Regions from separate parts of the Bacillus sp. DTU_2020_1000418_1_SI_GHA_SEK_038 genome, predicted to be linked through region 1. Evidence: riboswitches for the same ligand, from Rfam matches in the RefSeq annotation. Region 1 holds a riboswitch; each other region holds the start of a gene.
What was found. Region 1 has a riboswitch for S-adenosylmethionine ahead of RRV45_RS20275 (OsmC family protein). Riboswitches for the same ligand answer to the same signal wherever they lie in the genome.
Positions count from the first base shown of each region.

Region 2: it holds a riboswitch for S-adenosylmethionine, as region 1 does, so the genes downstream of both, RRV45_RS11360 (methionine biosynthesis PLP-dependent protein) here and RRV45_RS20275 (OsmC family protein) in region 1, are expected to answer to the same signal.
Region 3: it holds a riboswitch for S-adenosylmethionine, as region 1 does, so the genes downstream of both, mtnK (S-methyl-5-thioribose kinase) here and RRV45_RS20275 (OsmC family protein) in region 1, are expected to answer to the same signal.

Region 1 covers NZ_CP135435.1:4,081,465-4,086,089, forward strand. The annotation lists gene RRV45_RS20270 (DUF7713 domain-containing protein) at 10-573, opposite strand; SAM riboswitch class I at 1,426-1,564, shown strand; gene RRV45_RS20275 (OsmC family protein) at 1,688-2,140, shown strand; gene RRV45_RS20280 (nucleoside hydrolase) at 3,072-3,986, opposite strand; gene RRV45_RS20285 (nucleoside hydrolase) at 4,015-4,625, opposite strand, start outside.
Region 2 covers NZ_CP135435.1:2,287,774-2,292,398, forward strand. The annotation lists gene RRV45_RS11355 (2-oxoglutarate dehydrogenase E1 component) at 1-2,183, opposite strand, end outside; SAM riboswitch class I at 2,585-2,704, shown strand; gene RRV45_RS11360 (methionine biosynthesis PLP-dependent protein) at 2,783-3,895, shown strand; gene metC (cystathionine beta-lyase) at 3,892-4,625, shown strand, end outside.
Region 3 covers NZ_CP135435.1:356,344-360,968, forward strand. The annotation lists gene mtnW (2,3-diketo-5-methylthiopentyl-1-phosphate enolase) at 1-995, opposite strand, end outside; SAM riboswitch class I at 1,082-1,187, opposite strand; SAM riboswitch class I at 1,392-1,543, shown strand; gene mtnK (S-methyl-5-thioribose kinase) at 1,623-2,813, shown strand; gene mtnA (S-methyl-5-thioribose-1-phosphate isomerase) at 2,810-3,868, shown strand; gene RRV45_RS01980 (sugar ABC transporter substrate-binding protein) at 3,868-4,625, shown strand, end outside.

The DNA of each region.
Region 1 (4,625 bases):
TCTATTTTTTCAATCAACATCATCCGTTACATCATACATCTTTACTTTAATCTGAAAGCCCTCGTAAGTCATAAGCATCTTTCCAACTTCTTCCCATGCAAAAGGTTTTCCATCAATGATAATAAGGGGTACGCCGTCAGATGATTCATCATATTCAATAATGCCTGTGAACTGATCATGAATAATTGAATTGTATGCTTGTCCATTAGGGAATAGCTTTGACTTAACTTGTTGCATATGGATACCTTTTCGAGTCTTTTCAATTAGCTTAGTAAGTAATTCTGTCTGATTGGAATCCAATTCACCATGGATAGCAAATTTGTAACCATACTTTATGTCCTCCGCAGCCTCCAAGTAAAGCCCGACTGGATGCAGTCGCCTTTCCACATAGAAAGTTCTGCTTACACCTTGATAATCCTTCAATGAAAAGCTTTCTATCAACTGCTCTAGGTCTACCCCTAGCTCATCGGACATAATCTCGTTGTAGCAATTGTTACATAATCGCTTACTAGTTGCCCCGTCTTTCAATATGATTTTTACTTCATTCGTTCCGCAGCGCTCACACTTGTCCATATGCTCACCTATTTAGTTTTTCTTCTATTTTATCATAATGACAATTGGATTAGAAAAATGCAAAATTGCAATAGCATGTTCATTGCTTTGTACGCCAGCCTATCAAACACCCCTTTTCTTACAGGGAGCGTCAACCGTCCATCCGGTTTTTGTAGTTGCTAGATTGATATTATCATTTTCAATTCAAAAAATTAGCTAAATCCGATCATTTGCTCCGCGTTCTTTATTACCACATAGTAAAACCTTCAATTTATTCATACAACAAATTAAGCTTAAGATTGGCTTTATTGCACATTATCCTTCGAAGATTCATCTCCCCTTCAGAAAATACAAAATCACACAGAAAAAGGTACTCTAATCTATCAGTTCTGTAATCTAAGTTGTACCTAAGCCTGTTTAGGCCACTTAAACGACATATTGTTAGATAAAAACTTCACTTTGACAGAGAGGCTGAAGGTTTATCAGCCAAATTGGGCAGTTTGTCAGCCAGATTTTGAATTTGTCAGCCAATTCCAGGTAGTTGTCAGCCAAATTGACTGGTTTGTCAGCCAATTCCCACAGGTGGCACCTAAATCTCTCTACATTGCTTATATAAGTGAACTTTTCATGATCTCACTTCCAAAAATTACATCCCTGAACGTGGTAAAAAAATACAGGATTTCCTCCTGGAATAAAGTGAATAGGCGCATCTAGATTATTGTGCTTGATTACAATTAATATCCTAATAGACTTTTTTCCAAACCCTTTATCAACGCGGATCGGTACTAATTTCACAAAAAATAATTTGACTTAATTGAATTTTGTGATAATATAAATACAATAATTCCTATTGTTATACTACGAATTAAACTCTTTTTATCCAGATAGAGGGTGAGACTACCCCCGCGAACTCTCGGCATCCAGGTTTTAAAGCGAGGTCAGACATCACTCAGATTGCGAAGAACCCTGGTGCCAAATTCAGAAGAGTGGCTGCTCATTCCGAAGATAAGAAGGTGTTGGCAAAATGGCTTCACGTTTCGTAATGCACCCTTCTATTATCGTAAAGAAGAGTTGTCGTTTTTCCAAAGCTGTAAAGCAAGTAAATGAAATCCAAATTGGAAAGGGAGAGAAAAAGATGGCCATTTCAACATTTAAAGCAAAAACAGTTTTAAAAGAAAACGTATTAGTGGAAACAGAATCGAGAGGGCATAAAGTGATTGTGGATGAGCCAGCAACCTTAGGAGGAACTGATAAAGGAATGAATCCGGTGGAACTACTTCTGTCCGCTTTAGGTGCGTGCCAGTCAATCGTAGCGAGAACATATGCGAAGCAATTCAATATCGATCTTAAAAAGTTTTGGGTTGAATTAGAAGGAGATATTGACCTAGACGGGTTTTTTAACAAATCTGATGTAAGACCAGGATTCTTATCCATACTGTATACGTTTCATATCGAAACGGATGCCCCAGAAGATAAAGTCGAAGCATTTAAAGCATTCGTTGAAGATCATTGTCCTGTCGGCGACACGATTGCCAATCCTGTGAATCTTGTTTCTTCAAAAATGGTTGTTCATCAGCCTGTTAAATAAAATACGGCCGCAAAGATAAAAATACGAATATATAAACTAATAAGAGACACACAGGAAAATTAAATTCTTGTGTGTCTCTTTTAATATACGACTAATGTGAAACAGGATTTTCCCGGGCGTCACTGCGACGAAATGATCCTTTATTCCGCTAATACTTTTCAGGTCTCTATTAATCAAACGTTTAATTAAATCCCCTTAAATCCAGACAGGACAAGGGATTGAGACTGTTCAATCAAACGTTTGTTTAAAGGCCAGCTTGCACCGTGACAGGATCTCACTAAGTTTGTATCATAATAATTATTAAAATTTGGCCATTGCTTTAAATTGATATATAAATACGAACATACATATTAATCAAACGTTTAATTAAATCCACTCAAAGCCATACAGGACAAGGGATTGGGACTGTTCAATCAAACGTTTGTTTAAAGGCCATCTTGCACCGTGACAGGATCTCACTAAGTTTGTATCATAATAATTATTAAAATTTGGCCATTGCTTTAAATTGATATATAAATACGAACATACATATTAATCAAACGTTTAATTAAATCCCCTCAAAGCCAGGCAGGACAAGGGATTGGGACTGTTCAATCAAACGTTTGTTTAAAGGTCCTCTTGCATTGATCGCACAGGATCTCACTATGTTTGTATCATACTAATTATTAAAATTAGGCAATTACATATTAATCAAACGTTTAATTAAATCCACTCAAAGCCAGGCAGGACAAGGGATTGGGACTGTTTAATCAAACGATTAATTAGACCCTCTAGGTATAGATAATAGCAAAGGTCTATCTAACGATTGTTGAATATCTTCCCAGTATCACTGTGACCATTCGGTTAACGAAAAAAAGAACCCCCCAGAAAAGCGAATCAGTCCGCTTTTCTGGGGGATCTAGTGTTGGTATGTGGAAGAATTCAACTTAAATCATACAACTCTACTTAGAAAATGTTCCAAAAATCGATCGGCTTCTACTTCTGTACAGACGCGAATCTTAGGTTCACCTTCAGGATGACCGATGGTTCTCCCTACCTCTTCTCCTTCTAAAACAACCTTTACATTCATCGTTTCCGTCTTTACAAAGCTTGGATCAATGGCAACTCCCACGGCAAGTGGATCATGAAGACCACAACCGGCGATCCCTGGATAATATTTCTCATAATATCCGATATAAAACTCAGTCATATCCGCAAAAAAATGAGCCGTTTCTTTTCCAGTCTCACGCCATTCATTCACCCTTGATAGTGGCAATAATGTTTGCAAGGTTACATCTAATCCTACAAGAGTCACGTTTAAACCAGATGAGAAAACATAGTCAGCTGCTTCAGGGTCTGCGATGATATTCGCTTCAGCATACGCATTTACATTCCCTGGTACTTTTACAGCCCCACCCATCACAACGACCTCTTTAACGAGCGGGATGATTTCCGGTGCTTTTTGGATCGCTAAAGCAAGATTTGTCAGTGGTCCCACAGCAATGATCGTTATTTCATGCGGGCGATTTTTCACCTGTTCGATCATAAAATCCGGGGCAAATTGACTCATCGCTTGAGTCGTCGGTTCGTTCTTCAACGTATTGCCTATTCCATCCTCTCCATGGACATGTCTCGCCCAAACCTCTTTTTCGCCGCGCACGAATCGTTGAGCAGCCCCTTGATAAACAGGTATTCCCGCTCCTACTTTTTCCAGAACGGTAAGTGTATTACGAGTCGCTTCTTCTACGGGTACGTTACCGAAACAGGTCGTAAAACCAAGCAGCTCTAGTTCTGGAGAGTTTATGGAGTAAGACATCGCTAATGCATCATCAATTCCCGTATCAACATCAAATATAATCGGTTTCAAAACAAATCCCACCATTCAACAATTTAAATTATTTTTTAGTATAACTTTGAAGTGCCTCAGTGACCATATTCCAAAACTTCGCATGGTCTAGTTTCAAGGCAACATTGACATTTGGTTCACGGTCGGTTACACCGTGCATATCTACTAAGGTCATTCCGTAAGTATGAACCCCGGTTGTCTCCACATCCACACGCAACTTTTTCGTCTCAACAACAGAAGGATCGATACAATACGCTACACAACAAATATCATGTACAGGTGGATGTTCGAATCCAAATACCTCTAAATACGTTTTGCGGAAAAACACCAGTAGTTCGTTCACAAATTGCGCAACGGGATTGTCAATCGCAGCAATGCGTTCGCAAACCTCGTGAGTCGCTAAAGCTTGATGAGTAAGGTCAAGCCCCATCATCGTAATCGGAGCGCCACTCTCAAAAACAACCTTTGCAGCCTCCGCATCCACATAAATATTGAATTCTGCTGCTGGAGTCCAGTTGCCAAACGTTCCTCCACCCATGATGACAATTTCCTGTATTTTAGAAAGGATAGCCGGTTCACGTCTCATAGCCATCGCAATATTCGTTAGCGGGCCAGTAGGAACGAGTGTAATATCCCCATCTGATTCCATTAGCTTTCGAA
Region 2 (4,625 bases), 1.8 Mb from region 1:
CCCTCATAGCCATGAGGAAGTAACATAACCAGACCAGATTTCTGTCCCCATTTAGCCCGGCCCGCTGCAATAAATTGGTCAAACATAACTTGAGCAGAGTTGGCGAAATCTCCAAATTGCGCTTCCCATAATACTAGTGTTTCTGGGGCAAACACGTTATACCCATATTCAAAGCCTAATACTGCCATTTCGGATAATGGGCTATTATGAACTGCAAAGGATGCTTTAGCCGTTGACATTAAATGAAGCGGAGAATATGATTTACCGGTTTCGTTATCATGTAAAACGATATTGCGGTGTGCAAACGTCCCCCGCTCAGAATCCTGACCTGTAAGACGGATTGGAGTACCATCATTAACAATTGATGCAAATGCTAATGTTTCCGCATGCCCCCAATCAATTTTTGCTTCACCTTCTAGTGCATCCAATCTTCTCTTTAATATCTTATCGAGTTTATTAAATACAAAAAAGTTTTCTGGGAAACCTAAAAGCTCCTGATTCATTTGCTTTAATGTTTCGATAGGTACAGCCGTATTAACATTTGGCAAGCCCTTTTCAACAGTTTCAGGTGGGTCCATATCCACAATGTCAATTTTTTTATTTGGAACCTTTTCATAGGCGGATTTTAATTTATCGATGATGGCTTCTTCCATTTTCGAAGCTTCATCCTTCGTAATGGCTGCTTGGCTAATTAGCTTATCTGCATATAAATTCTTAACCGTTACTTCCTGATGGATGATTTTATACATTAATGGATTCGTTGTCATTGGTTCGTCCATTTCATTATGGCCAAATCGACGATAGCCAATTAAATCGATTAAGAAGTCTTTTTGGAATTTCTCTCTGTATTCACATGCTAATCTTGCTGCAGCTACACATGCTTCTGGGTCATTAGCGTTCACATGAAGAATAGGAATCTCATAGCCCTTTGCTAGATCACTTGAATATCTTGTAGAACGCGAGTCATAGGATTCTGTCGTAAATCCAATCGTATTATTCGCAATGATATGTATGGATCCCCCAGTGTCATAACCTTTTAGCTGGCCAAGGTTTAATGTTTCTGCGACAACTCCCTGACCTGGGAAGGCTGCATCCCCATGTATTATAATAGAGAGAGCTGATCTGAAATCTACTTCAGGATATCCTTTGCTCGTTCGATCATCCTGTGCTGCCCGTGTATATCCTTCAACAACAGCACCGACAAATTCTAAATGGCTCGGATTATTTGCAAGAGTTAACCTCGCGATAGTTGTATTTTCATCTTTTATTTGCTTGTCCAATCCAAGGTGATACTTTACATCCCCTGTCCAGCCATAGCTTATGCCAATGGAGCCTTCAGATGGAACAAGCTCTTTATTAGGAGCGTGCTGGAATTCTGCGAATATCATTTCATACGGCTTTCCCAGAACATGTGCAAGCACATTAAGGCGTCCACGGTGTGCCATCCCAATATTTATTGTTTTAGTACCATTTGAGACTGATTCGGAAACAATTTCATCCAATAAAGGAACCATCGAATCAAGTCCTTCAATGGAAAATCGTTTTTGACCTACAAATGTTCGGTGAAGGTACTTTTCAAATTCCTCTACTTCTGTAAGTCTTCTTAGGATTTTCGTCTTTTCTTCTGCTTTTAAGTTTAGATTTAATTCATTTGATTCTACTTTTTTCCTGAGCCATTCCTTCTCATTCTCATCATCTACATGATGAAATTCGAAAGCGATGGTGCCCATATACACACTTTTCAAATATTCAATCGCATCATGTCCGTTTCTTAGTGGAACCTTTGCTTCTGTACAAATAAGATTAGCTGGGATTGCCTTTAGGTCTTCTTCAGTTAAACCATATCGAGAAAGTTCAAAGAGCTTTCTTTCTGGTTCATGATTTTTTAATGGATAAATATCAGCTGCACGATGCCCGTAAAATCTAATATTATCCGCAAGACGAATAGCAGCTAAAGTTTTCTCTAATACATTAGAGTTTGTAAATGTTACATTTGCTTCTGACTTAGGGAAATCTTTAATTTCAGTAACAGGTGATCCCGTCTCATCAAAATAGGCTCTCATTTCTGGATCAATGGAGTTAGGATCTTGCAAATAGTTTTCGTATAACTCAATGACATAGCCAAGGTTTGGACCATAAAATCCTTGATTAAAAGGTCTCTCACCATTCAATGGCTTTTTCATGTAAAAAAACCTCCACCACTATATTTGAAAAGTTCTATGTCCATTATTCTTTCCCTAAAAAACGATTAAATGAGTAAATTGGTAATTGGCAATACTTAATTGAGAATTACAAGAATAATAATATTTTTAGGGTACAAATAATTTCCAAAGCCATTTTAACACGTAAAAGTTTGTTATTCAAAGGTTTTAAACATGGATATAGTAGAAAATATTTGTTTTAAAAAAACCTATTTTAGTAAAGTAATCCATAAACGATTCTTTAGCTTGATATAATAATAAAGACAACGCTTACACAAATGCTAACTATGTGTCATCTCAATATGGATAAACAAATTATTATTTAAAGAGGATTGACTTTTCTGAATGTTAACGTGTAATATTAATAGAAAATTGAAAATGATTTCTTATCAAGAGAGGTCGAGGGTAAGGCCCGAAGACGCCTCAGCAACCATCAATCGCTAAAAATAGATTGAAAAGGTGCTAATTCCTGCAAGTTTTTATTAAAACTTGAAAGATAAGAAGAGTGACTATGTAAACAATGAAAAGTCTTCTTCTTAAGAAGGCTTTTTATTTTTTTTCAATAAAAAGGAGTGCTGACAATGTATAAGACAGATACGATTCTTGCGCAAATTGGAAACCGAAGTGAAACAGTTACTGGGACTGTTAACCCGCCCATTTATCTCTCAACGGCCTATCGGCATGACGGAATTGGCCAGTCTACTGGATTTGATTATATTCGAACAGGAAATCCAACACGAACAATATTGGAAAAGGCAATTGCTGAGCTTGAGGAAGGAGATCAAGGCTATGCATGCAGTTCAGGTATGGGTGCAATCCTTACCGTCCTCTCCCTGTTCCAATCAGGCGATGAATTAATCGTTTCAAAGGATCTATATGGCGGTACATATCGTTTATTCGAGCAAGGTTATAAGAAATGGGGCTTGAATTGTAAATATACTAAGGACTTTTCAGCTGAAAGTCTGGAAAAGGAAATCACAGCAAATACAAAGGCTATTTTCATTGAAACCCCTACAAATCCATTAATGGAGGAAACTGATATTAGAGTAGTGGCTGAGTTTGCGAAAAAGCATCAGCTTTTACTGCTTGTTGATAACACATTTTATACCCCTGTTTTACAGCAGCCAATAAAGCTTGGTGCTGATATCGTCATCCACAGTGCCACGAAGTATTTAGGCGGACATAATGATGTGTTAGCCGGATTAATTGTTGCGAAAGGAAAAGAGTTATGTGAATTATTAGCCATGCACCACAATGCAGCAGGTGCGGTACTAAGCCCATTTGATTCATGGCTTCTCATACGCGGAATGAAAACACTTGCGCTGCGGATGGAGCGTCACGAAAAGAATGCTCAGGAAATTGTCCGTTATTTATCTGAACATGATGTTGTAACCGATGTGCTCTATCCTGGCCGAGGAGGGATGGTTTCATTTCGAATTAAGGACGAATCTTATGTAAATCCGTTTTTACAAAGTCTTTCCTTAATATCCTTTGCGGAAAGCCTTGGGGGTGCGGAAAGCTTTATCACCTACCCTGCAACCCAAACTCATGCAGATATCCCTGAACAAATTCGAATTGAAACCGGAGTCTGTAACCGTTTATTGCGTTTTTCCGTAGGCATCGAAAATGCTGAAGATATTATCCAGGATTTAGAATTGGCATTCGCTAAAGTTATGGAGGGTGTTGCACTATGAGTAACGAGGTTAGCTATCATTTTGAAACAAAGCTTTTGCATAATAATCATAAATATGATCCAGTAACTGGTGCGGTGAGTGTACCTATTAACCATGCCTCTACCTTTCACCAATCTGACTTTGATACATTTGGAAAATATGATTATGGAAGAAGTCTGAATCCAACTCGTGAAGCACTTGAAACAGTTATTGCGGATCTTGAGGAAGGAACGCATGGCTTTGCGTTTTCTTCCGGAATGGCTGCAATCTCAACTGCATTTTTACTCCTCTCACAAGATGATCACGTTTTAATAACGGAGGATGTTTATGGTGGTACCTATCGTTTCGTTACACAAGTACTTACCCGATTAGGCATTGAACATACATTTGTTGATATGACTGACTTAGGTGCAGTTCAAAAAGCTATTCAGCCTAATACGAAGGTGTTTTACGTGGAAACTCCTTCCAACCCACTATTAAAGGTGACTGATATAAAAGCGATAACTACACTCGCAAAAAAGCACGGAGCTTTAACATTTGTTGATAATACATTTTTAACGCCTGCCCTACAAAAGCCGCTCTCTTTAGGAGCAGATGTTGTTTTACATAGTGCCACGAAATTTTTATCGGGACATAGTGATGTTGTTGCTGGCCTTGCAGTTGTGAAGGACGCTGAACTGGCTAAAAAACTAGGATTCTTGCAAAATTCATTTGGTGCTATTCTAGGCGTTCAAGATGCTTGGCTTGTTTT
Region 3 (4,625 bases), 740 kb from region 1:
GATGGTACTGGAAACGCCCGTTTTACTGCGGATTCTTCAGTCAGGTTCTCACCGATTGCTAATGCTGCACTCTTTTCAAGAGCAACACTGCCATACGGAGAAGGGAATAAGGAAAAGTCAGCACCCGCATATCGTGTTAGCTTGCCAAGTACAAGCTGACTTGCTACCCCGTAAAAAGCAGAAGAGGTGAAGGCTCCGCTATAAGCTGGATGTGCCATAAGCGGGAGTTGAACTTCCTGATCCTCCGCGATTTCCTGCAGAACATCCAGACCATAAGTATGAACATTAAATAAAAGGGCATCTGCACCAAGCTCACGGGCTCTTTTCGCTTTAACCCTTAATTCAGAAGTCCGGCCTGTCAAGTTTACAGCATAAAGAGTACGATGACCTGTTTCCTCATAGACCTGCCGCAAAACATCTTTACTTCTTAAAATACGTTGCTCGAAAGGTGTTAACGGATTATCAAAAAGGATTTCATCATCCTTCACAAGATCCACTCCGCCAAGAGCCTGTTCCCTCAATTGAGCGGTCAAATAATCGATGTCTCTTCCAATAACTCCCTTGAAAATGCTCATAGTCAGTGGTCGATCATAAACATTTAAAGTTTTCCGAATGCCTTCAATTCCGAACCGTGGGCCAGGAAAGCTGCTTAATAGTTCCGAGCTAAACTCTAAATCAAGTAATTTGACCTCACCGTCTAAGGAAAGCTTCCCGAACACCGTTGTTAAAATAGCTGGTAGATCAGCTGAAAAATTCGCACTTGGATAAGCAATTTTTACTTTGCTTAAAATATCATTTTGTTTAACAGGGTGGCGCGTGTCCGAGAATTCCTCGACAGAGATGACGCGTCCTTTATGTTTCTTCAACTGCTCCTGCTCAAGCAGCGGCAAATCTGTCCATGAACCGATCGTTAAGCCAAGTGCGATCCCCTCCGCTTTTTTCTCAAAGGATCCTGGCTTGCCAAATAGCTGATAGGTAGCGATGATTTCACTCATGTTGGTTCATCCTCCTTGTAAAATTAAAATTCTCTATAAAATAAATAAAACCTCTTCAAATAAGAAGAGGTCAATAGACAAACATCTTCTTATTTCTCAGCATGAAAGCTGCAAGAATTAGCACCGTGTCAAATCATTTGATCGGTTGCCGGGTTTCATAGGGCTCGTCCCTCCACCTGCTCTTAATAAGAAAAATATATTCAATTAATTTACGATTCAAAAGTAACTGCCTTTTATTATTGCACCGCTTAAAAATTCTGTCAATACAGTTTGTGTGATTATTTTTTCTATTAGGAGTGTTGTAAAGTGAAAAAACAATTCAGAAAAAAGTGTTGACACTTTCAAAAACAGGTGCTAACATTCATTTCAAGCAAACTAACGTGAATATGTTAAATACTCTTATCATGAGCAGGCAGAGGGATTTGGCCCGATGAAGCCCAGCAACCGACCGTAATACCGTTGTGAAACGGGGCGCTATTAGCGCCGGGATTTTCCCGCAAGGCACGGTGCTAATTCCAACGGAAAGGAAACTTTCTGAGAGATGAGAGGCAGAGAATTTGTATTCGTAAGCCTCTTTCGTGATGAGAAAGAGGCTTTTTATTATTTTCATAGATAGGGTGAGAAAAGATGACAATTTTAGAAAAGAAACAGTATGAGCCGTTGACTGATGAGACAGCGGTGAAGCTTGCGAAAGAGCTAAATCTATTTTCTGAAGGTTCAGTATTGAACTGTCGCGAAATTGGTGATGGCAATCTGAATTATGTATTCCATATAACTGACTCAATAAATGAAAAAGGCGTTATTATCAAGCAAGCTCTCCCTTATGCAAAGGTAGTGGGGGAAAGCTGGCCGCTCACATTAAAGCGGGCAACGATCGAAACGAATGCGCTGAAAAAGCATGGTGAGTTTGTTCCCCAGCTTGTTCCGGAGGTTTATCATGCAAATGAAGACCTTGCCATTACGGTTATGGAAGATTTGTCGCACTTAACGATTGCTCGTGAGGGACTTATTAAAGGGGAATCTTATCCAAAGCTATCAAGCGATATTGGTGAATATTTAGCAAGAACACTATTTTCAACATCGGATTTTGCTTTGCATCCATTTGAGAAAAAACGTTTAGCAGTCGAATTTTCAAATCCAGAGCTTTGCAAGATTACAGAAGATCTCATTTTTACCGATCCATTCTTCGACCATGAGACCAATGATTTCGAACCGGAATTGCGTGAGGATGTAGAGGCCATTTGGAATAATAGCCTTTTGAAGCTTGAAGCGGCTAAGTTAAAGATAAGTTTTTTAACTGAAGCAGAAGCGTTATTACATGGGGATCTACATACAGGCAGTATATTTGCAAGCAGCACAGAAACGAAAGTAATTGATCCCGAATTTGCTTTTTATGGCCCGATTGGATTTGATGTTGGATTATTTATCGGAAATCTATTTCTTCATGGAATTTCAAGAGAGGAAGCGAATCGATCTGTTATTTTTGAGCATATCGAGAATACCTGGGACGTTTTTTGCTCAGTATTTACTGAATTATGGGAAGAGTCAAATCTCGAAGTCTATACAAAGGTCGAAGGCTATAAAGAATACATTTTACAGAAAATCTTTTCTGACACGCTTGGGTTTACTGGCTGTGAGTTAATTAGAAGAACGATTGGTCTTGCTCATGTGAAGGATTTAGACGGTATTGAGGATCATGAGAAAAGAATTGCAGCTAAGAGACAGGCACTTGCATTAGGCGAAACATTAATCTTAAATCGCCACGTGTTAAATTCAGTAAGAGAAGCTATTTCACTGTTAGGAGAGAGAAAGGCATGAAGGTTCCAACATCAATTGAATGGAAAAATGGACATCTGATTATTCTTGATCAGCAAAAGCTCCCTCATCAAATTGAGTATCTTCAGCTTGATACGATTGAGGAGATATTCAATGCTATTGTCACATTAAAAGTCCGTGGAGCGCCTGCAATTGGGATAACTGCTGCATATGGACTTGCGATCGCGGCGCAGCAATATGAAACGATACAATTAAAGGAATTCCACGAACATCTTCAAAAGGATTTTCGTTATCTAGCAAGTTCCAGGCCAACAGCAGTCAATTTATTCTGGGCGCTTGAAAGAATTGCAGCAGTGGCGGAGGAAGCGAAAAGCGTTAATGAAGCAAAAACGGTCATTCTTGAAGAAGCCATAAAGATCCATGTAGAAGATGAAGAAACGTGCAGACAAATTGGCGAGCATGCCCTGTCACTGCTAAAAGGATTTACAAATGTGATGACAATATGCAATGCAGGGTCCATTGCTACGGCTAAATACGGGACAGCACTTGCGCCTTTCCATCTTGGCATTGAACGAGAAAAACAGTTTCATGTGTATGCATGTGAAACGCGTCCAGTATTCCAAGGCTCAAGGCTTACCGTTTGGGAGCTGCAGCAATCAGGTGTCGATGTCACTTTGATCACGGACAGCATGGCCGCCCATACGATTTACTCAAAGGGAATAGAAGCAATTATTGTCGGGGCTGACCGAATTGCTGCTAATGGGGACACGGCAAATAAAATTGGTACCCTGGGCTTGGCGATTTTAGCTAAACATTTCAATATCCCATTTTATGTAGCAGCTCCAGCCTCAACCTTTGATCTTTCAATTTCGAGTGGAATGGAGATTCCAATTGAAGAGCGAAAAGCGGAGGAAATTACACATATTGGCGGAATCCCAGTAGCGCCACTTAATACAAATGTTTTTAACCCGGCATTTGACGTCACTCCGGCGGAATATATTACGGCCATCATTACGGAAAAAGGGATTATCTATCCAAACTTCAATGAAAATATCAAAAGCCTTTTAGGCGAGCTAGTTAGAGAGGGAGAAAAATAATGAAAAAACAACTATCGATATTACTTTTAGCTATTTTATTAGTATCGGCATTTTTAGTGGGATGTCAGCCAAAAAGCAATACGGCTGCTTCCGATCAAAAAGAATCGGATGCACCAAAAAATGCAGAGAAATCAGACCATCCGCTTGCTAATAAAAAAATTGCATTAGTGATGCAGCAAAACTTAGGGACATTTTCAGCTCAATATATTGAAGGTGTTAAAGAGCAGGCAGAAAAATTCGGCGGAACGGTAAATGTTTTTACATCTGAAGGGGACTTAGCAAAAATGGCCTCTAACCTGGATGCAGCCATTAACCAAGGCTTCGATGGGATATTAATCGATCACGGAACAAAAGAAGCTTTAAATAACGGAGTTGAAAAAGCTGTAGAAAAGGGCATTCCGGTCATTGTATTTGATGCTGATATTGAGGTTGAGGGAGTCTCTGTGTTAGAGCAAGGCGATCAGAAAATGGCCGAAATGACATTGAATAAACTAGGCGAAGATGCAAATGGTGAAGCTAATATCGTAAAAATTTGGGTAGCTGGCTTTGCACCAATGGAAAGAAGACAAGTAGCTTATGAAGCATTTTTGAAAAACAATCCTGGCATTAAAGAAATTGCTGCATTTGGAGCGGCGACAGCTAATACAGCATTAGATACACAGGCACAAATGGAAGCAATCTTGAAGCAATATCCGAAGGAAGGACAAATCACAGCTGTTTGGGCAGCTTGGGATGAGTTTGCTAAAGGTGCTGTTCG